One region of the Blautia sp. AM23-13AC genome, then DNA from elsewhere that is predicted to be linked to it. Evidence: predicted binding sites of a transcription regulator. Region 1 holds the regulator's gene; the other holds the start of a gene.

Region 1 (9,727 bases):
ACAGGATGATTGAATTTTTGGGAAAGCGTGGTTACACCGTTCTGAATCTAATTGAGATTCGTAAACCGTATCTGAATGAAAAACTGACGCAGACGATTACGGTTGGGGAACATGAATTTGATTATTGAGGGAGTCATTTTCATCCCACAATTCCAGAAAAGCCCGAAGTTCAGACGGAAGGCGCCCCTTGCGCCAGGCAAGCAGGATTTCGGTTGTAAGGTCTGCATCTGTGATGGTGCAGGCCTTTAATTTATGGGTAAGATTCAGCATGGAGGCCGGCAGAAGAGCGATGCCAAGGCCTTTTTCTGCCATTGTCATTGCCGTGCGGGCGTCCTCGCAGGTGAGATAGATATCGCAGAACAGACCCGCCTGCTCGAAAGCGGAGAGCATGTATTTCCGGTAGCGGTTCGACAGAATCAGCGGCTGCTCGGCAAGTTCCGTAAGCGAAAGGGTTTCACGCCCGGCAAAAAGCGGGTGAGAAGGGAGTGCCATGGCGGTGATGCTCTCTTTTAAAAGGGTCTTCGTCTCGCAACCATTTAAAACGATTGGCGTGCGGAGCGTGGTGAGATCCACCATGTGATTTTCGAGCTGGTCTTTTAAAGCAAAGGTAGAACCCTCGTGGACATCAAAATGGATGTGCGGGTATTTCCGGGAAAATCGCAGGAGATAGTCGGCGAGCAGCGAAACGGTGGATGGCGTCATGCCGATGTGGAGTGTCGCAGACTGACTGGATTTTACGACTTCGCGCCTGGTGAGATCCGCAAGCATCAGAAGCGTTCCTGCCTGTTCATACAGTGTTTTTCCTGCCTCGGTCAGGGTGATTTTCTTTGTACCGCGGATGAGAAGAGGCACCTGAAGCTCTTCCTCCAGCATTTTGATCTGATAACTTAACGGCGGCTGTGTCATATGCAGCACCCGTGCCGCCCCGCTGATGGTTCCCGCGTCCACGATGGCGCGGAAGTATTCGAGTTGTCGAAGTTCCATAAAAATCCTCCTGAAAAAACTATATAAAAATTATTCAATTTCAATATAAAAACAATAATTTACATATAGAATACGCCATGCTATACTGAAAAGCAAGTGAAAAAGAAGGGAATGAGGGAACAAATGAAACGAATTGATTTCGAACATGGAACCGTAACCGGAAACATCTTCGGGGCAGCGCTCCCGATGCTGGTTGCTCAGATTTTGAGTCTGCTGTACAATATTGTAGACCGCGTCTACATCGCGCGGATCCCGGAGGTAGGAACGGCGGCACTCGGTGCAGTCGGTCTGTGCTTTCCGCTGATCGTTATCATCACAGCATTCAGCAACTTGTTTGGAAGCGGCGGCGCTCCGCTGTTTTCGATTGAGAGTGGAAAGAATGATCAAAAAAAGGCGGAACGTATTATGAATACGTCGTATTCCATGGTATGTGTCTGTGCTGTCATACTGATGGTGATCGGCTTTTTGTTTGCTCGTCCACTGCTGTCGCTGTTCGGTGCATCGGCAGATGCGATGGTATACGCGTATCCTTATATGATGATTTATCTGATCGGAACTTTGCCGTCGATGGTGGCAACCGGCATGAACCCGTTCATCAACGCGCAGGGCTATTCGACCGTTGGCATGCTTTCCGTCACGATCGGAGCGGTCGCAAACCTGCTGCTTGACCCGCTGTTTATCTTTGTATTTGGTTTTGGTGTGCAGGGGGCTGCGATTGCAACTGTGATTTCCCAGACACTTTCCGCCGTGTTCGTTCTGTATTTCCTGACCCGGAAATCGGAACTGAAAGTGCGCTTTGTGCGGAAAGATGAAATTTCTGAGTGTGCAGGCTATGCGAAAAATATTGTCAGTCTCGGTACCGCCGGATTTATCATGCAGCTGACCAACAGCCTTGTCACGATCTGCTGCAACAATGTACTTTCTGTGACCGGCGGTGATATTTACATCTCTGTTATGACGATCGTATCGAGCGTGCGTCAGCTCGTCGAGACACCGATCTATGCAATGAATGAGGGAACTTCTCCAATTTTGAGCTATAATTACGGTGCACGCCGTCCGGCCCGCGTGCGCAAGGCGATGTGTGTCATGAGTGCGATGATCCTCGGCTATACCGCAGTGATGTGGAGCGTGATTGTTCTGGCGCCGCATGCGCTGATCGGTATTTTCAGTTCGGATGCGGTACTGACCGCAGATGCGGTTCCGGCTCTGAAGCAGTACTTTGCAGCATTCATTTTCATGGATCTGCAGTACATTGGACAGACCGTATTCAAATCTCTGAATAAAAAGAAACAGGCGATCTTTTTCTCCCTGCTCCGAAAAGTCTTCATTGTTGTACCGCTCACCTATCTGATGCCGTACGTACTCCACATGGGAACGGACGGTGTCTTCCTTGCCGAACCGGTATCAAACGTAATCGGCGGAAGTCTCTGCTTTATCACCATGCTGATTCTGGTTCTGCCGGAATTGAAGCGAATGGAGCAGCAGAAGTAATGTTTTTGAAAAGTTTCTGAAAAAAGGACAGGAAGATCTTTACCGAAACGGTTTTGGCAGATATCTTCCTGTTTTTTATTGCCATACATACAATATGATGCCTCGGACAATCTGATGCGCATTGGAGTCCCGGCGCTCCGCATTCTGGCAGTGGCCTATCTGCTTTCGATTCCAGGCCTGATCTATCAGGCGGCGTTGCAGGGACTTTCCCTTGGAAAAGAAAGTATGTACATATCCATGACACGCCAGGCGATTCTGCCGCTGGTGTTTGCATTTCTTCTCAAAGGATTTGGAAACCTGAATCTGATATGGGGCGCCTTTGTCCTGGCTGAGCTCTGCGGCATCCCGCTTGCAGCAGCTCTCTGGAAACGGAAAGGGGAAAAGCAGATTCAGTTTTAAGTATAGAAAAGAAAAACAAAAAGGCTGTTCTTTGCGAAAGGCAGCCTTTTTTGCATACCATAAGATAAGAATACACAGGGGCTTATGGATGAAAGAGCAGGAAAATCTGACAGGAAAAGGAATTACAGCCGCCGTGCTGGATACAGGGATTTTTCCCCATATGGATTTTGACGGCCGGATTGTAGCCTTCCGGGATCTTGTGTACGGGCGGGAGACGCCTTACGATGACAATGGACACGGAACGCATGTCTGTGGTATCCTTGGCGGAAGTGGAAGAGCGTCCGGCGGAAAATACCAGGGTGCGGCACCGGGATGCCGGTTTGTCGTAGTGAAGATTCTGGACCGAAGGGGAAATGGAAGAAAGCAGGATATCCTCGCGGCGATTGACTGGGTGTGCAAAGAGCGAATAAGACTTAATATCCGCATTTTAAATATTTCAGTGGGAACAACAGAGCAGGAAAAAACGGTGGATGATCTGCTAGTACAGGCGGTGGAGCGCGCCTGGGATGACGGGATCACTGTTGTGACAGCGGCCGGAAATCTGGGGCCCGCTCCGGGCAGTATTACGGCGCCGGGGAACAGCAGAAAAGTGATCACCGTGGGAGCGGGCGATCTGCTGGAGCCAAGAAGAGGAATCTCCGGATGCGGCCCGACACGGGACTGCGTCTGCAAACCGGATCTTGTCGCGCCTGGAAAACGTCTCATTTCCTGCGCGCCTGGAAGAAGCAGGAAGGAATATGTGGTGAAGAGCGGCACCTCGATGGCGGCACCGCGGGTGTCCGGAGCCGTGGCTTTGGCACTTGAACGGGTTCCGGATCTTACAAATGTCCAGGCGAAAATGCTGCTTTGCGAATCGGCGAGAGACCTTGGCCTTCCGCGCAACCGTCAGGGGCATGGGATGCTTCAAACAGACCGTTTTCTGTCTCTTCTGTGAGACACTGTGCGGCAGCATAAAAAAAGAAAAATGAAGGAAAACACCTCTCATCCTGCAAAAATTGTGTGAATTTATGGGAAAATGCCAAAAAATCAGGCGAATTTTGACTTGACAAGCTATAGGATACTTTATACAATAAACGTGAATAGAAAAAGGAGGCCTACTATGGAAAAAATTCAGATGACCACTCCTCTGGTAGAGATGGATGGAGATGAGATGACCAGAATTCTCTGGAAAATGATCAAAGATGAGCTGCTTCTCCCGTTTATTGACCTGAAAACGGAATATTACGATCTGGGACTGGAACACAGAAACGAGACGAACGATCAGGTAACCGTAGATTCCGCAAACGCTACCAAGAAATACGGTGTAGCAGTCAAATGTGCCACCATTACGCCGAATGCAGCGCGTATGACCGAGTACAATCTGAAAGAAATGTGGAAGAGCCCGAACGGAACGATCCGTGCCATGCTCGACGGAACCGTTTTCCGTACCCCGATTGTCGTAAAAGGCATCGAGCCGTGCGTGCGCAACTGGAAAAAACCGATCACGATTGCCCGTCATGCATACGGAGATGTCTATAAAAATGCAGAAATGCGCATTCCGGGACCGGGAAAAGCAGAGCTGGTTTATACGGCTGAGGACGGCACCGAGACAAGAGAGCTGATCCACAACTTCACCGGCGCCGGTGTCATTCAGGGCATGCACAATCTGGATAACTCCATAGAAAGCTTTGCGAGAAGCTGTTTCGAGTACGCACTGTCCACGAAACAGGATCTGTGGTTTGCAAGCAAGGATACGATTTCCAAGAAGTATGATCACCGCTTCAAGGATATCTTCCAGGAGATCTTCGATGCAGAGTACAAAGAGAAATTTGCAGAAGCAGGCATTACCTACTTCTACACTCTGATCGACGACGCCGTTGCCCGCATCATGAAAGCAGAGGGCGGCTTTATCTGGGCCTGCAAGAACTACGACGGCGATGTCATGAGCGACATGGTATCCTCCGCCTTCGGTTCCCTTGCGATGATGACTTCTGTTCTCGTATCCCCGCACGGATATTACGAGTACGAGGCTGCGCACGGAACCGTACAGCGCCACTATTACCGTCACTTAAAAGGTGAGGAGACATCCACCAACTCCGTGGCCACCATTTTTGCATGGACCGGCGCACTCAGAAAACGCGGGGAAATGGATGGAAACGCAGAACTTTCCGCATTTGCAGACCGTCTGGAAAAAGCAACGATCGCAACGATCGAGAGTGGAAAAATGACAAAAGACCTTGCGCTGATCACCACCATGGAAAATCCGACCGTATTAAACAGCCGTGATTTCATCCTGGCCATCCGCGAGGAGCTGGAGAAATAATTAAACGAAGCAAAAAAGAAAGCCGATCCGGCATTCCCGCAAAAAGGGATGCGCCGGACCGGCTTTTTCTGTTTTGAATTTTTCCGGGGAAAACCAGGCCTATTCGGCAAGCTCTTCCCATTTTTCATACAGCTCTTCGAGTTCCGCGGCAATCTCTGCTTTCTCTTTGCTTAATTTCACACACTCTGCCACATTCGTTGCGACTTCCGGTTTCGACATTTCCTCATCAATTTCCGAATCGCGTGTCTCAAGCTCTTCAATTCGTTTCTCCGTCTTTTTCAGCTCGTTTTCTTTCTTGCGGAGACGTGCCTGTTCTTCTTTCTGCGCTTTCCAGTCCAGCTTTGTGGAGGAGGCTTCGGAAGGAGCCGCTGTTTCTTCCGGAGCGGCGGCATCGGCAGCAGGAGCATAGATGCGGGTCAGCTCTTCTTTTTTCTCCAGATAGTAATCGTAATTTCCGATATAGTTGACGAGTGTCTGTCCCGTCAGCTCCAGAATCCGGGTTGCGGTCTGGTTAATAAAATAACGATCGTGGGAGACATATAGCACCGTTCCGGTGTAGTCCTTCAGTGCATTTTCCAGAATCTCTTTAGAGACGATATCGAGGTGGTTGGTCGGCTCGTCGAGGATCAGGAAGTTGGCGTTCGAGAGCATCAGCTTGGCAAGGGAAATTCGTCCGCGCTCACCGCCGCTCAAGGTATGAATCGGTTGGAAGACATCGTCGTTTGTAAACAGGAAGGCGGCCAGCACATTTCGGATTTCGGTGTTTGTCAGATATGGATACGCGTCGGAAATCTCCTGGAAAATGGTCTTTTCCATGTGGAGCACCTGATGCTCCTGATCGTAGTAACCGATCTGTACACGGCTTCCAAGTGTAAAAGAGCCGGCATCCGGGCGGATGACTTCGTTTAAGATCTTTAAGATCGTCGTTTTTCCCGTTCCGTTGTTTCCGATGATTGCCACGCGCTCGCCGCGCTTGATTTCGAAATTCAGATCCTGGAAAAGCGTCTGTCCCGGGAAGGCTTTGGAGAGGTGCTCGACGGTCAGCACATCGTTTCCGCTTGTGATGCGCGGTTCCAGACGGATCCGCATATCGGAGCGTACTTCGGTCGGCTTTTCCAGCACATCCATTTTGTCCAGCATTTTTTCACGGCTCTCGGCGCGTTTGATGGATTTCTCGCGGTTGAAAGATTTCAGCTTTGCAATGACTTCTTCCTGATGGTGGATTTCCTGCTGCTGGTTGACCCAGGCATGGTAAGCGGCTTCACGGAGCATTGCTTTTTTCTGACTGTAGGCGGTATAGTTTCCCTCAAAAGTTGTTACTTTTTTATTGTCCACTTCAACGACTTTTGTGACAACGCGGTCGAGAAAGTAACGGTCATGGGAGACGATCAGGACGGCTCCGCTGTAATTTAAAAGATACGTTTCGAGCCAGGAGATCGAGTCCATATCGAGGTGGTTGGTCGGCTCGTCGAGCAGAATGATGTCCGGTTTGGTAAGCAGCAGTTTACCAAGTGCCACGCGGGTCTTCTGACCGCCGGAGAGGGAGTCCACCTGTTTTTCAAAATCGCTCTCGGAAAAGCCAAGACCTTTTAAAACACCGACGACTTCACTGCGGTACGCGTATCCGTTTTCCAGTTCAAAGGTATGGGAGAGGCGGGTGTAGGTGGAAAGAAGTTCATCCAGCTCTGCACCGGATTTTGTATTCATATCACTTTCCATCTGACGGAGGCGTTCCTCCATATCGATCAGATTCTGTTTCGCGGTCAGCACTTCCTGGTAAATGGAAAGGTGTCCGGTCAGATCCTGATGCTGGGCGAGATAGCCCATCGTCTTTCCTTTGGAGAGGATGACCTCTCCCTCATCGGCCCTCATTTCGCCGATGATGATTTTTAACAGCGTCGATTTTCCAGCACCGTTGATGCCGACCAGTGCGGCTTTTTCGCGTTCTTCTATATGAAAAGATGCATTTTTGATAATTTCCGTTGTCCCGAATGCTTTCGAGATATTCTGACATGCAAGAATCATGTGGTTCCTCCAGATAACATATTTCTGTATTTTGACATAACACACCATCCTTATTATAGAGAGTAATACACAAAATTTCAAGAAATCTTTGACAATTTTCTATCAACCATATATAATATGAATATATGCAGGTGTAAATAAGGAGGAATTTATCTTGGAAGAAAAAGGAATTTCGCGGGCAGTTATCAAAAGACTTCCTAGATATTATCGTTACCTGGGCGAATTGCTGGAGGACGGAGTAGAACGGATCTCTTCCGGTGAGCTGAGCGAGCGGATGAAAGTGACAGCTTCCCAGATTCGCCAGGACTTAAATAATTTCGGCGGCTTTGGCCAGCAGGGGTATGGTTATAACGTGCGGTATCTGTACAGCGAGATTGGAAAAATCTTAGGTCTGGACAGAGTCCACAATATGATTTTTGTCGGAGCCGGAAATCTGGGACAGGCGCTTGCCAATTATGCGGCCTTTGAAAGAAGCGGATTCAAAACGGTCGGTATTTTTGACGTCAACCCGGTATTAAAAGGAATCTCCGTGCGCGGAATTGAAATCCGCATGGCGGACGAGCTTCCGGAATTTATCAAGGAACACCATGTAGAGATTGCGGCTTTGACACTGCCAAAAGCAAAAGCGGTAGAGATGGCAGAGATTCTCGTGGACAACGGTGTAAAAGCAATCTGGAATTTTGCACATACCGATCTAAACTTAAAACTTCCGAAAGATGTGATCGTCGAGAACGTCCATCTTTCCGAAAGTCTGATGCGTCTCTCCTACAATCTGACCAGATATGAGGCGGAGCATCCAAAGAACAATTAAGAAACCAAAACAAAAGCAGGAGAGTCTTCGGGAAACCGGAGACTTTTTCTGTTCACTTTCCGGATAAGGAAGGAAAAGGAGGAAAAGCGATGAAACGGATTCTTACAGCAGCACAGATGAAGCAGGCAGACCGCAATACGATCGAAACCATGGGGGTACCGTCCCTGGTACTGATGGAGCGCGCAGCGCTGTCCTGCGTGGAGGAGCTTCAAAATGGAACATGGGATACAGGAAAAGTCCTTGCTGTGTGCGGTCCCGGAAATAATGGAGGGGACGGTGCGGCAATTGCACGGATTTTAAAGACGAAAGGGGTGGATGCGGAACTGTTCTGTCTTGGAAATCCGGAAAAATACAGTGAAGGCATGAGAGCACAGAAGAAAATTGCGGAAAATTATGGGGTCCGTGAGGTTAAGAATCCGGATTTCCGGGAATATACTGTTATCATAGATGCCATCTTTGGAATTGGCGTATCCCGTCCGCTGGCAGGGGAGTACCGGAGGGCAGTGGAAGCAATCTGCGCAAGCGGTGTTCCTGTTCTTGCCGTGGACATCCCTTCGGGGATCCACACGGATACCGGAGAGGTCCTTGATGCGGCGGTGAAAGCCAGAGCCACGGTGACATTTGCCTGTGCAAAGCCAGGGCTTCTCTTTGATCCCGGAAAACGATATGCCGGAGAGGTCCTGGTCCGTGATATCGGAATCGGCTTTGATGCAGGAGAAGAGGAGACGCCCTGGTACGGTTCAGTGGAAAAAGAAGATCTGGACCGGTTTCTTACCCGCACGCCGATGGGAAATAAGGGAACCTTCGGAAAGGTGCTGGTACTTGCCGGTTCCGGTGCCATGTGCGGAGCCGCTGTTTTGTGTGCCAGGGCAGTCCTTGCATCCGGTGCCGGCATGGTAAAGGTTGTGACAGAGGAAAGAAACCGTACGCCGCTTTTCTGTGCCCTGCCGGAAGCAATGGCGGATTTCTGGAAGGAGGATGAGCCGCTTCCGGAAGAAGCCCTGCTGCAGGATCTCGCCTGGGCGGACGCTGTTGTTGCGGGACCGGGACTTTCCAAAAGCCGGACGGCAAAAGAACTGCTCGTTTTTACGGTGCAGCACACAGAAGTTCCTCTTGTTCTGGATGCAGATGCGCTGAACCTGATTGCAGAAGATGCAGAGATTCTTTCGGGCTGCCGGGCAGAAAAAATTTTAACGCCTCATGTAGGAGAGCTTGCACGGCTGCTGCACATGACCATTGCAGAATGCCAGCGTGACCCGGCAGGAAGCGCCGGAAGGGCAGCCGAAAAATACCAGGCCTGCTGTGTACGAAAGGATTCCGTAACCGTGACAGCAGAGGAAGGGCGTGAGCAGTATTACATAAACACAAGCGGAAGCAGTGCGCTTGCGACGGCGGGAAGCGGCGATGTGCTCGCGGGAATCACAGGCGCCTTTGCAGCAAAACGTCAGTGTGAAAAAAACGAGAAAAAAATCAGCCTTGCCAAAACAGCGGCACTGGCGGCATATGCGCATGGAAAGGCGGGAGAGGCTGCGGAAGAAAAAAGCAGTGCTTCCTATGTAACAGCATCCGAGATTATCAGAGGATTGCAGTCAATCTGAGCAAAGCAGATCAGAATCACGGGTTCCCAAAAAAACTCCGGGCGGACTTTTTTGAAGCGCCGGATGAAATTTGTGAATACCTCCGGAAAAACAGGCAATATTAAATACATGGAAACG
Region 2 (9,727 bases), on a different contig from region 1:
TTGCAACCACATACCAGGCAATTTCCGGAGCAGGAAAAACCTTCAAAGACTGGCCGGAGATGGAAGGAAACATCATCCCGTTCATCGGCGGAGAAGAAGAGAAGAGCGAGCAGGAGCCGCTTCGTATCTGGGGTAAAATTGAAAACGGCGTGATCGTAAAAGCAACTGAGCCGAAGATCACCTGTCAGTGTATCCGTGTTCCGGTATTAAACGGACACACCGCAGCTGTTTTCGTAAAATTCCGCAAGAAACCGACGAAAGAGCAGCTGATCGAAAAACTGGAGAACTTCAAAGGCCTTCCGCAGGAGCTGAATCTGCCAAGCGCACCGAAACAGTTCATCCGTTACATGACAGAAGATAACCGTCCGCAGGTAACACTGGATGTCAACTACGAGAACGGTATGGGAATCAACGTAGGCCGTTTAAGAGAGGATTCCATCTACGACTGGAAATTCGTAGGTCTGTCCCACAACACGGTCCGCGGCGCAGCAGGCGGAGCAGTACTTTGTGCAGAGACATTGGTTGCAAAGAAGTTTATCGCTGCAAAATAATGCTTAGAATGATATAAAAAACGCCTCTGAAACGTTTTGTGTTCAGAGGCGTTTTTTGTGCATGGATCAAAAGAATATAGTTTGCAGGATATCGAAAGCAGCAAAAAAGAAGCGCCATACGGAAAATCCCGCGGCGCTTCTTTTCTGCTCAAATAATTCTATTTACGCAAGGTTTGGCTAATCTTAGAATTTGCCAGCTTTTGCTGCCTCTTCAACAGCAACAGCTACAGCAACAGTCATACCAACCATTGGGTTGTTTCCTGCGCCGATGAGACCCATCATTTCTACGTGAGCCGGTACAGAAGAAGAACCTGCAAACTGAGCGTCAGAATGCATACGTCCCATAGTATCGGTCATACCGTAGGAAGCAGGACCTGCTGCCATGTTGTCCGGGTGAAGAGTACGTCCTGTACCACCGCCGGAAGCAACGGAGAAGTATTTTTTACCAGCTTCGATACGCTCTTTTTTGTAGGTACCTGCAACTGGATGCTGGAAACGAGTCGGGTTGGTGGAGTTTCCGGTGATGGAAACGTCAACGTTCTCTTTCCACATGATAGCAACGCCTTCGCGAACGTCGTTAGCGCCGTAGCAGTTAACTTTCGCACGCGGTCCATCGGAGTATGCTTTTCTGAATACTTCTTTCAGTTCTCCGGTGTAGTAGTCATATTCAGTCTCTACATAAGTAAAGCCGTTGATACGAGCGATGATCTGAGCAGCGTCTTTTCCAAGACCGTTCAGGATAACACGCAGAGGTTTCTGACGTACTTTGTTTGCTTTTTCAGCGATACCGATAGCACCCTCAGCAGCTGCGAAGGACTCATGTCCAGCCAGGAATGCGAAGCACTCGGTGTCCTCTTCCAGAAGCATTTTACCAAGGTTACCATGGCCAAGACCAACTTTACGCTGATCTGCTACAGAACCCGGGATACAGAAGGACTGAAGTCCCTCACCGATTGCTGCAGCAGCTTCAGAAGCTTTGCGGCATCCTTTTTTGATTGCGATTGCTGCGCCTACAGTGTAAGCCCATTTTGCATTCTCGAAGCAGATTGGCTGAATGCCTTCGATCATTTTGTATACATCAAGGCCAGCAGCTTTTGTAACTTCTGCAGCTTCTTCGATGGAGTTGATTCCGTACTCAGCAAGCTTAGCCAGAATCTGTTTCTCTCTTCTTTCATATGATTCAAATAAAGCCATTTTCCTATCCTCCTAAATTATCTGATTACTCTTTTCTCGGGTCAACGATCTTAACAGCATCAGCAACACGTCCGTACTGTCCGCTTGCTTTTTCGAAAGCTGTGTTTGCATCATCGCCGGCTTTGATGAAGTCCATCATCTTTCCGAAGTTGATGAATTTGTAACCGATAATCTCATCATCTGCATCCAGAGCGATACCTGTTACATAACCGTCGGTCATCTCCAGATAACGAGGTCCTTTTGCAAGAGTTCCGTACATGGTACCAACCTGGGAACGAAGTCCTTTACCAAGGTCTTCCAGGCCTGCGCCTACAACCAGTCCGTCCTCGGAGAATGCACTCTGGCTTCTTCCGTAAACGATCTGCAGGAAGAGCTCTCTCATAGCAGTATTGATAGCATCACACACAAGGTCAGTATTCAGTGCCTCAAGGATGGTAAGTCCTGGCAGAATCTCAGATGCCATAGCTGCAGAATGAGTCATTCCTGAACATCCGATGGTCTCAACGAGAGCTTCCTGGATAACGCCCTCTTTTACGTTCAGAGTCAGCTTGCAGGTACCCTGCTGCGGTGCGCACCAGCCAATACCGTGAGTGAATCCGGAAATGTCTTTGATTTCTTTTGCTTTTACCCATTTTGCTTCCTCCGGAATCGGAGCTGCACCGTGATGCACGCCCTGGGCAACCGGACACATCATTTCTACTTCGTGTGAATAAGTCATTGTTAAACTCCTTTCAAATATGTACTTATTTGAGCTTTTGTCTTTCGAACGGACTGTTTCCAGCCTGTTCACAGACCTATGGTTATTGTCTCACAAAATTGGTCATTCGTCCAGCATATTTTGATAAAAAATTGCAAAGACCACCGGAAAACGATAAAATTTCCGGCGGTCTTTTAAATCAATCGGTTTGGTTTTCTCTCGATAAAAGAGAATTTTTTTAATTATCAGATTTTTTTGACAATTTCTTTCGCATTCTTAAAAATATGACCTGACGGGATCACACCGCGAACACAGGAGAGTGGATAAATGTTGGAATTTCTTCCGACAACCGTTCCCGGGTTCAATACGCTGTTACAGCCGACCTCAACTTCATCGCCGAGCATCGCACCGAATTTTTTCAGTCCGGTTTCGATCTGTTCATCTGCGCCTTTGACAACAACGAGCTTCTTATCGGATTTTACATTGGAAGTAATGGAACCGGCACCCATATGGGCTTTGTATCCAAGAACAGAGTCGCCGACATAGTTGTAATGCGGAACCTGTACTTTATTAAAGAGAATGACATTTTTCAGTTCGGTGGAGTTTCCAACGACAGCGCCTTCGCCGACGATGGCGTTTCCGCGGATAAAGGCACACTGACGGATCTCAGCGCCTTTTCCAATGATGCATGGGCCGTTAATGGAAGCGGTCGGTGCGATCACGGCATCTTTTGCGATCCAGACATTTTCGCCGCGTTTTTCGTATTCTGCCGGATCGAGTGTTTCGCCGAGTTCAAGAATAAAATCTTTAATGAGCGGAAGCACTTCCCATGGATACGTTTTGCCTTCAAAGATTTTTGCGGCAATGGTCTGGGTTAAATCATAAAGTTCAGAAATGGTTGCATCTTTCATGCGTGATTCATCCTTTCTTGTTTTAGTTCCTGTTTATCTTACCACATTTCAGGAGTTCTGTGCGCCTTTTTTTCTGGCGGTGGAATAGGACTTTGCAGAGGAGTCTTCTGCAGCGGTACGTTTCCCGGTACGGGAGCGCGTGGAAGAGGCTTTTCTGTAATACGGCGCGGACGCATCAAAGCTGCTCTTTAGCTGGAACTGATTCCGCAGCTGCTTCACATTTACCGTGTGGCGTGTCACAAAGTTTTCCAGTTTTCCCATATATTCCTCGGAGGTAATGGAGCCTTCCGCTACATAGGTAAGTCCCTTTTCCCAGCTTGCCGTCAGCTCCGGATTCAGAAGCGGGCGGATCGACTGGTGTACGACGTCGTAGATCATTTCGCCAAGCTGTGTCGGGGTGATAACCTGCGTCTTTTTGTTCAGAGCAAGATATTTGATAAAGACAAGCTTTTTCAGAATCTCAGCACGCGTCGCACTCGTTCCGATGCCGCTTCCCTTAATCTGTTCGCGCAGCTCCTCGTCTTCAATGAGCTGTCCGGCATTTTCCATTGCAAGGATCATCGAACCGGAGGTGTAGCGTTTTGGCGGAGAGGTTTCTCCTTCCTTGATAGAAAGGCCGAGAAGATTCAGCTCGCTGCCTTTCTGCAGCTGGGACAGCGCTGCAAGAAAAGAGGGATCGCAAGTCGTCTCGTCCTCCTTTCTGCCCTCGTCGTCCTCCTCTTTCTTACGGAAGAAAGAATACTGCATGGCTTTTAAATAGCCCTCCTGCACGAGAACGCGGAAGTTGGAGAAAAACTGCTCGCCGCCGATTTCGGTGACAAGAGCAACTTTCTGATAGACCGCCGGCGGATAGAAGATACCGAGAAAACGGCGGACAATTGTCTCATAAACTTTTGCGGAGAGTTCCGAGAGGTTCCGCAGATTGTTAAGGCCCTGTCCGGTCGGAATGATCGCATAGTGATCGGTAATCTGTTTATCGTTTGTATAGCGGGTGGAACCAATCTTTTTCCAGCTTTCACCCTGCAAAATTTCATTTGCAAGGCCGCTGCAGATACCGTACTGCTGCAGGCCGCGCAGGTTTTTGCTGATTTCCCTGGCAACGGCAGAAGAAAGCACACGGGCATCGGTTCGCGGATAGGTAACCAGCTTTTTCTCGTAAAGCTCCTGAACAACTTTCAGCGTTTCATCCGGACTGATTTTGAAAAAGCGGGCACAGTCGTTTTGCAGCTCCGCAAGGTTGTAAAGCAGTGGCGCATTTTTATTTTCCTTTTTTCGCTCCATTTTCAGGACATGCGGGATCAGAGGATTCTGCATGCTTAATTCCTCAATCAGTTTCTGTGCGTCCTCTTTTTTCTGGAAGCCGTTCTCCTTATAGAGAAGCGGAGAGTTGAAGTAGCGGCTGCCTTTTACGGCGCGCCATTCCCCCTCAAAATTGCGTCCATTTAAGGAAAGACCGGCGATGACACGGTAGAATGGTGTTTTCACAAAGCTACGGATTTCGCGCTCCCGGCGTACGACCATGCCGAGCACACATGTCATAACACGGCCGACGGAAATAGACTGATATTTAGTGCCGAGATACGATGCGACAGCGCTTCCGTATTTGAGCGAGAGAAGACGGGAAAAGTTAATGCCCATCAGGTAATCTTCTTTGGCGCGGAGATAAGCGGATGCCGAAAGATTGTCGTATTCACTTTCGTCCTTCGCTTCGCGGATACCGCGCAGGATTTCTTCTTCTGTCTGCGAGTCGATCCAGACACGCTTCTGTTTCTTGTCTTTGATACCGGCCATCTGCGCGACGAGACGATAGATGTATTCTCCCTCACGCCCGGAGTCGGTACAGACATAAATGGTTTCAATATCCTCCCGGTGGAGCAGGTTACTCACAATGGTGAACTGCTTTTTTACTTCCGGGATAATTTCATATTTGAAGTTTTCAGGCAAAAAAGGCAGGGTCTCGAGACTCCACCTTTTTAACGCAGGATCATATTTTTCCGGATAGCTCATCGTAACCAGGTGACCGACGCACCAGGTTACGACGGACTGCTCCGACTCTAAGTATCCATCCCTGCGCTGCATATTCTGTTTTAACGCTTTTGCGAACTCCTGAGCAACGCTCGGTTTTTCCGCAATGTATAAAGATTTTGTCATTTATCTGCACTCATCATTCGAAGCGGCCAGGCAAGGAGCACACCGCCTCCTATTGCGTTTCCTATAGTTACAATGACCATGCTTTTCAATGCGGCAGTCAGAGAAATGCCGCCTGGGACCAGAAGTGCAGCGGTAACAAAGGTGGCCATATTGGCAACGCAGTGTTCAAAACCGGCAACAACGAATCCGGTGATGCAAAGTATAATCATGAAAAATTTGGCAACTTCATTTTTGCATTTCATGCCGCAGGCAACGGCAAGGCAGACGAAGAAGTTGCAGAGAATGGCACGGAAAAACATTTCTCCGGCAGGAATGGAAAGTTTATTTCCAATAAATCCTGCGTAATAATCGGCAGTACCGGAAGCACCTGCCAGTACGAAAATTACGGAGAGAATCAGGCATCCGACAAAGTTTCCGATGTAGCTTACCAGCCATACTTTTCCAACCTGTGCCCAGGAGACTTTTTTGTCATAGGCCCCAAATGCCATAACAAGATTGTTTCCGGTGAAAAGCTCTGCACCGATAAAAACGATCAGCAGAACCGCAATGGCAAACACAATACCGCCAAGCAGTTTTCCCCAGGCAGGATCTGTACTCTGGAACGTATTGCCTACCACGTTGGAGAAAATCATGGCAACCACGATAAAGAAACCGGCCATGACTGCACGGAGAAAGTATTTCCCCGGGTGTTCTTTCAGCAGCCTTGCTTTGTTTACGGCTGCCTCTGAAAATTTTTGTACGTCATCATAAGGCATAGAATAACTCCTTTCTTATGTCCCGTAGGATGGACATATCCCCTCTCTTTTTGTCCGGGGGATGGTCTTTTTTTCCGGAGCAGCTTGCAAATGCTTCGGATTTCGCGCTTTCAACTTTGGCTATTATAGCATTTCCCGGAAAGATTCGCAATGAAGGAGGAAGAAAAAAGTATATTTCCACAGAAATGTCAGAAAATAAGGGGTGAAACGACAGATTGTATGATGAACTCAGAGGGATTGAAACAAGGATTGAAAGCTTTTTTTATGTTCTGTTTTACAAAGATCTCGGACACAGTGAAATTGTAAACCATGATGATCCGGCGTTTGTGAAACTGGTTTATCATCTGCACTGATGTTCATTCTTAGCAAAAACCTCATCTGCTGTTTTCATACAAAAGATAAAACGGCAGGTGAGTTTTTTGTAATGGGCCTCTGGAAAGGATAAACTAAAGCCGTATAGTATCCATTACACCGGATTTTTTCCGGTATTCTAAAGGAGTCATATGATACTGTTTTTTGAATAAACTCTGAAAATGAGGCTGGCTGGAAAAGCAGAGATAACTGCTGATTTCAGCCAGACTTTTTGTACTGTAGGTTAAAAGCATTTTAGCTTCTTCTAATTTACATCTTGTAATGAAAGCACCTATGGTAAAGCCGAGCTCAGTTTTGAATTTTTTCATCGTGTAGGAAGTACTTTTCTGAATGGAATCCGCGACATCATTCACAGAGATGGATTCATTTGTATGTGTACGGATAAAATTCATACAGGTATAAACTTCTCTTGAGATTCCAGCAGGGATTTTGGTTTCACCTGCCTGCTGACAAAAATCCAGAATCATGGAGTATTGCAGTGCCTGGATTTTTTCCAGTGACTGCAGTGCCTCGCATTCCTGAATATAAAGATCCAGAAGCTGATATGTTTTTTCAATATCTACTCCTCCCGGAATGGCACCAAGAACAGCGGTTTTGATTGCTGTCACGATAAAAAGATTTTTGGCATGGCGAATCGGGGTTTTTGCAAGTCTGCCTTCTTCTAATTGTAATGTATTATTCTTCAAAAAATTCTGCAAAGCATTTACATTTCCGTTTTGAACAAACTGAAAAAGTTCGCATTCAAACTGGTAAGTGTTATGCATCTTTTTATTTTCCATATTTTCTGTAATGGATTTCAAATGCTGCTGGCTCTGCCGCAATTGCTGGGGTGCACGCTGTCCCAATAATTTCAACACACTGATTTCCTTGTGGTTCACACATTGATGCAGGAAAACAAGATGCTGACAAAATTGGATATGTGATAACCGGGGAATGGAGGCGAGAGCCTCAGCGATTACTTCCTTGTACTTCAGGGGCGTGGCAGAGTCATGCATATAACTGCGGACGAGCTCATCTGTCACAGGAACGGAAAAAACCGGGCCTAAGATGATATATTCACCAGTAGTTTCAATTTGGACAGAGCCATATACAATGTCGGGAGATGCAAAACGAAATTCGGGATTATAATCGGATGGATAAAGCGGATAAGGGCTCTCGGTTGAGATGTGGAGCTGTTCTGATAAAGCAGAGTAAATAGCTCCTGCTTCAGTAATTAGATTCGTAGGAATTCCTGTAACGGCATAGTAATTTTTACAAAAAGTAACATAATTCATATGATATTCTCCTGGTATCTGTGGGATGCAGTGGATCAAATTTTCGTTTGAAAGTTTCTGCAAAGCAATTCACGATTCCTTCACTTCCAAATTTAAAGTATAAAATGGAAAAAGAAAAATAACAATACGAAAACATATAATTTTGTATGTTTTTATGTAATATCTTTCCTTTCATTTTTGATAAAGTGCGATTAGAAAAAAGGAAAGGCGGATCATACGTATGAGACAACCGATTAAAATTAATAAAACGAATCCAAATAAAGGTGTTCTCGATTATTCTTATCTTTTGGATGCACCAGCTGGAAAACATGGATTTGTAACGACAAGGAATGGCCATTTTTATTTTGAAGATGGTGTAAGGGCAAAATTTCTTGGGTTTAATGTGGCTGCAAGATCAAATACCCCGGATCATGAAACCGCAGAGAAACTGGCGGAACGTTTTGCGAGCCTGGGCGTGAATGTGATTCGGCTCCATGCAGCAGATGCCCCAATCAGCGAAGAACCACGCAGCTGGTCCAGCTGTAAAGAAGCTCCACTTTTAGATTATGAAAAAGGAAACGGGAGAGAATTTCATCCGGAAGGTCTGGATCGATTTGACTATTTTGTCGCAAAATTGAAAGAGCGGGGTATTTACCTTCACATTGATCTTATCGTTGCAAGAGATTTTGTAGAAGGAGATGGACTGGACTACCCAGGAAATGCGGGAAGCTGCATCAAACGTTTTCCCATGTACAATAAACGGATGATAGAGCTGCAAAAAGAATATGCCAGAAAGATTCTCTGTCATGTGAATCCTTATACAGGTCTTGCACTGATTGACGATCCGGCGGTGATCACGGTTCAGATCAATAATGAAGATTCTGCGATTAAAGGAACGATGGAAACGGATCAGCGGGAAGAGATGCAGCCATATCGGGATGAGGTACAAAATCGTTTTAACAGCTTCCTCTTGATGAAATATGGAACAAGAGAGCGTCTGAAAGAAGCATGGACGTTTGAAGGAAAATGTGCGCTTGGCGAGGAAGAAGATCCGGAGAAAGGAACTGTGCAGGGAGCCGCAGGTAATTTCTATCAGCCGGAATGCGACCCTTTGGGAAAATGGGAAGAAAATGAAAGTCCGGCCCGCTATGCTGATTTTATGGAATTTGGCATTACGATGAATCGTAATTTTTATCAGGATATGAAAGATTATCTTCATTCCCTTGGAGTAAAAGTTCCGATCGTGACAAGCAATCTGGTTGCCGGTGCAGCGGATGTATATGGCCATACCGACGGGGATTTTATGGAAAATAACAGCTATTTTAATCACCCGCTGCTTCCGATCCAGGAGGCAAATACCTATCTGGTTGCAGGGCCGGCCGAATATGTGTCAACGAACCCGCTGACCATGCAGACAGGAGTTGGTTCTATGGCAACAACACTTTTAAATCTTGCTTCCGTTGCCATTGTAAAAGGAAAGCCTTTCATGCTCAGTGAGTGGAACGAATATGGGGAACATCCTTTCCATTCGACAGCATATGTGCACACGGTTGCCTATGCATGCTTGAACGACTGGGACGGACTGATTTTATACAATTATCATACGTCGGAAAAGGCGGACGATCAGCCGGACGATGAAATCTGGAGTGTTTTTGATGTATATAATGATCCGGCGGTTATCTGTCAGTGGGGATTTATGGCATCTGTATTTCTCAAAGGGCTGGTATCGGCGGCTAAAAATCGTGTAGATGTCGTATATACACAGAACGATTTGAAAACACTGCCGAAAATGCACGCAATGCCAACTACTTTTTTACCTTACATCACATGTATGCGAAATGTA

What was found. Region 1 encodes Rex, which represses fermentation and respiration genes when NADH is low (regulators of the CRP and FNR family bind a similar motif). Its sites were predicted from a motif close to ATTGTTAANTANTTAACAAT; they were not measured.
Region 2: the regulator Rex is predicted to act here: its motif matches at 2,583-2,602, upstream of DW642_RS11150 (iron-sulfur cluster assembly scaffold protein).

Annotation. Positions count from the first base shown of each region.
Region 1 is NZ_QTUL01000001.1:156,846-166,572, reverse strand. Features, by position in the region: gene DW642_RS00765 (GNAT family N-acetyltransferase) at 1-128, shown strand, start outside; gene DW642_RS00760 (LysR family transcriptional regulator) at 97-984, opposite strand; gene DW642_RS00755 (MATE family efflux transporter) at 1,108-2,475, shown strand; gene DW642_RS00750 (hypothetical protein) at 2,590-2,874, shown strand; gene DW642_RS00745 (S8 family peptidase) at 2,963-3,808, shown strand; gene DW642_RS00740 (NADP-dependent isocitrate dehydrogenase) at 3,974-5,176, shown strand; gene DW642_RS00735 (ABC-F family ATP-binding cassette domain-containing protein) at 5,276-7,201, opposite strand; gene DW642_RS00730 (redox-sensing transcriptional repressor Rex) at 7,356-8,012, shown strand; gene DW642_RS00725 (bifunctional ADP-dependent NAD(P)H-hydrate dehydratase/NAD(P)H-hydrate epimerase) at 8,102-9,610, shown strand.
Region 2 is NZ_QTUL01000009.1:96,238-105,964, reverse strand. Features, by position in the region: gene asd (aspartate-semialdehyde dehydrogenase) at 1-551, shown strand, start outside; gene DW642_RS11155 (GGGtGRT protein) at 735-1,745, opposite strand; gene DW642_RS11150 (iron-sulfur cluster assembly scaffold protein) at 1,771-2,463, opposite strand; gene DW642_RS11145 (acyltransferase) at 2,688-3,353, opposite strand; gene DW642_RS11140 (DNA topoisomerase) at 3,402-5,504, opposite strand; gene DW642_RS11135 (formate/nitrite transporter family protein) at 5,501-6,259, opposite strand; gene DW642_RS11125 (helix-turn-helix domain-containing protein) at 6,706-7,905, opposite strand; gene DW642_RS11120 (beta-galactosidase) at 8,126-9,727, shown strand, end outside.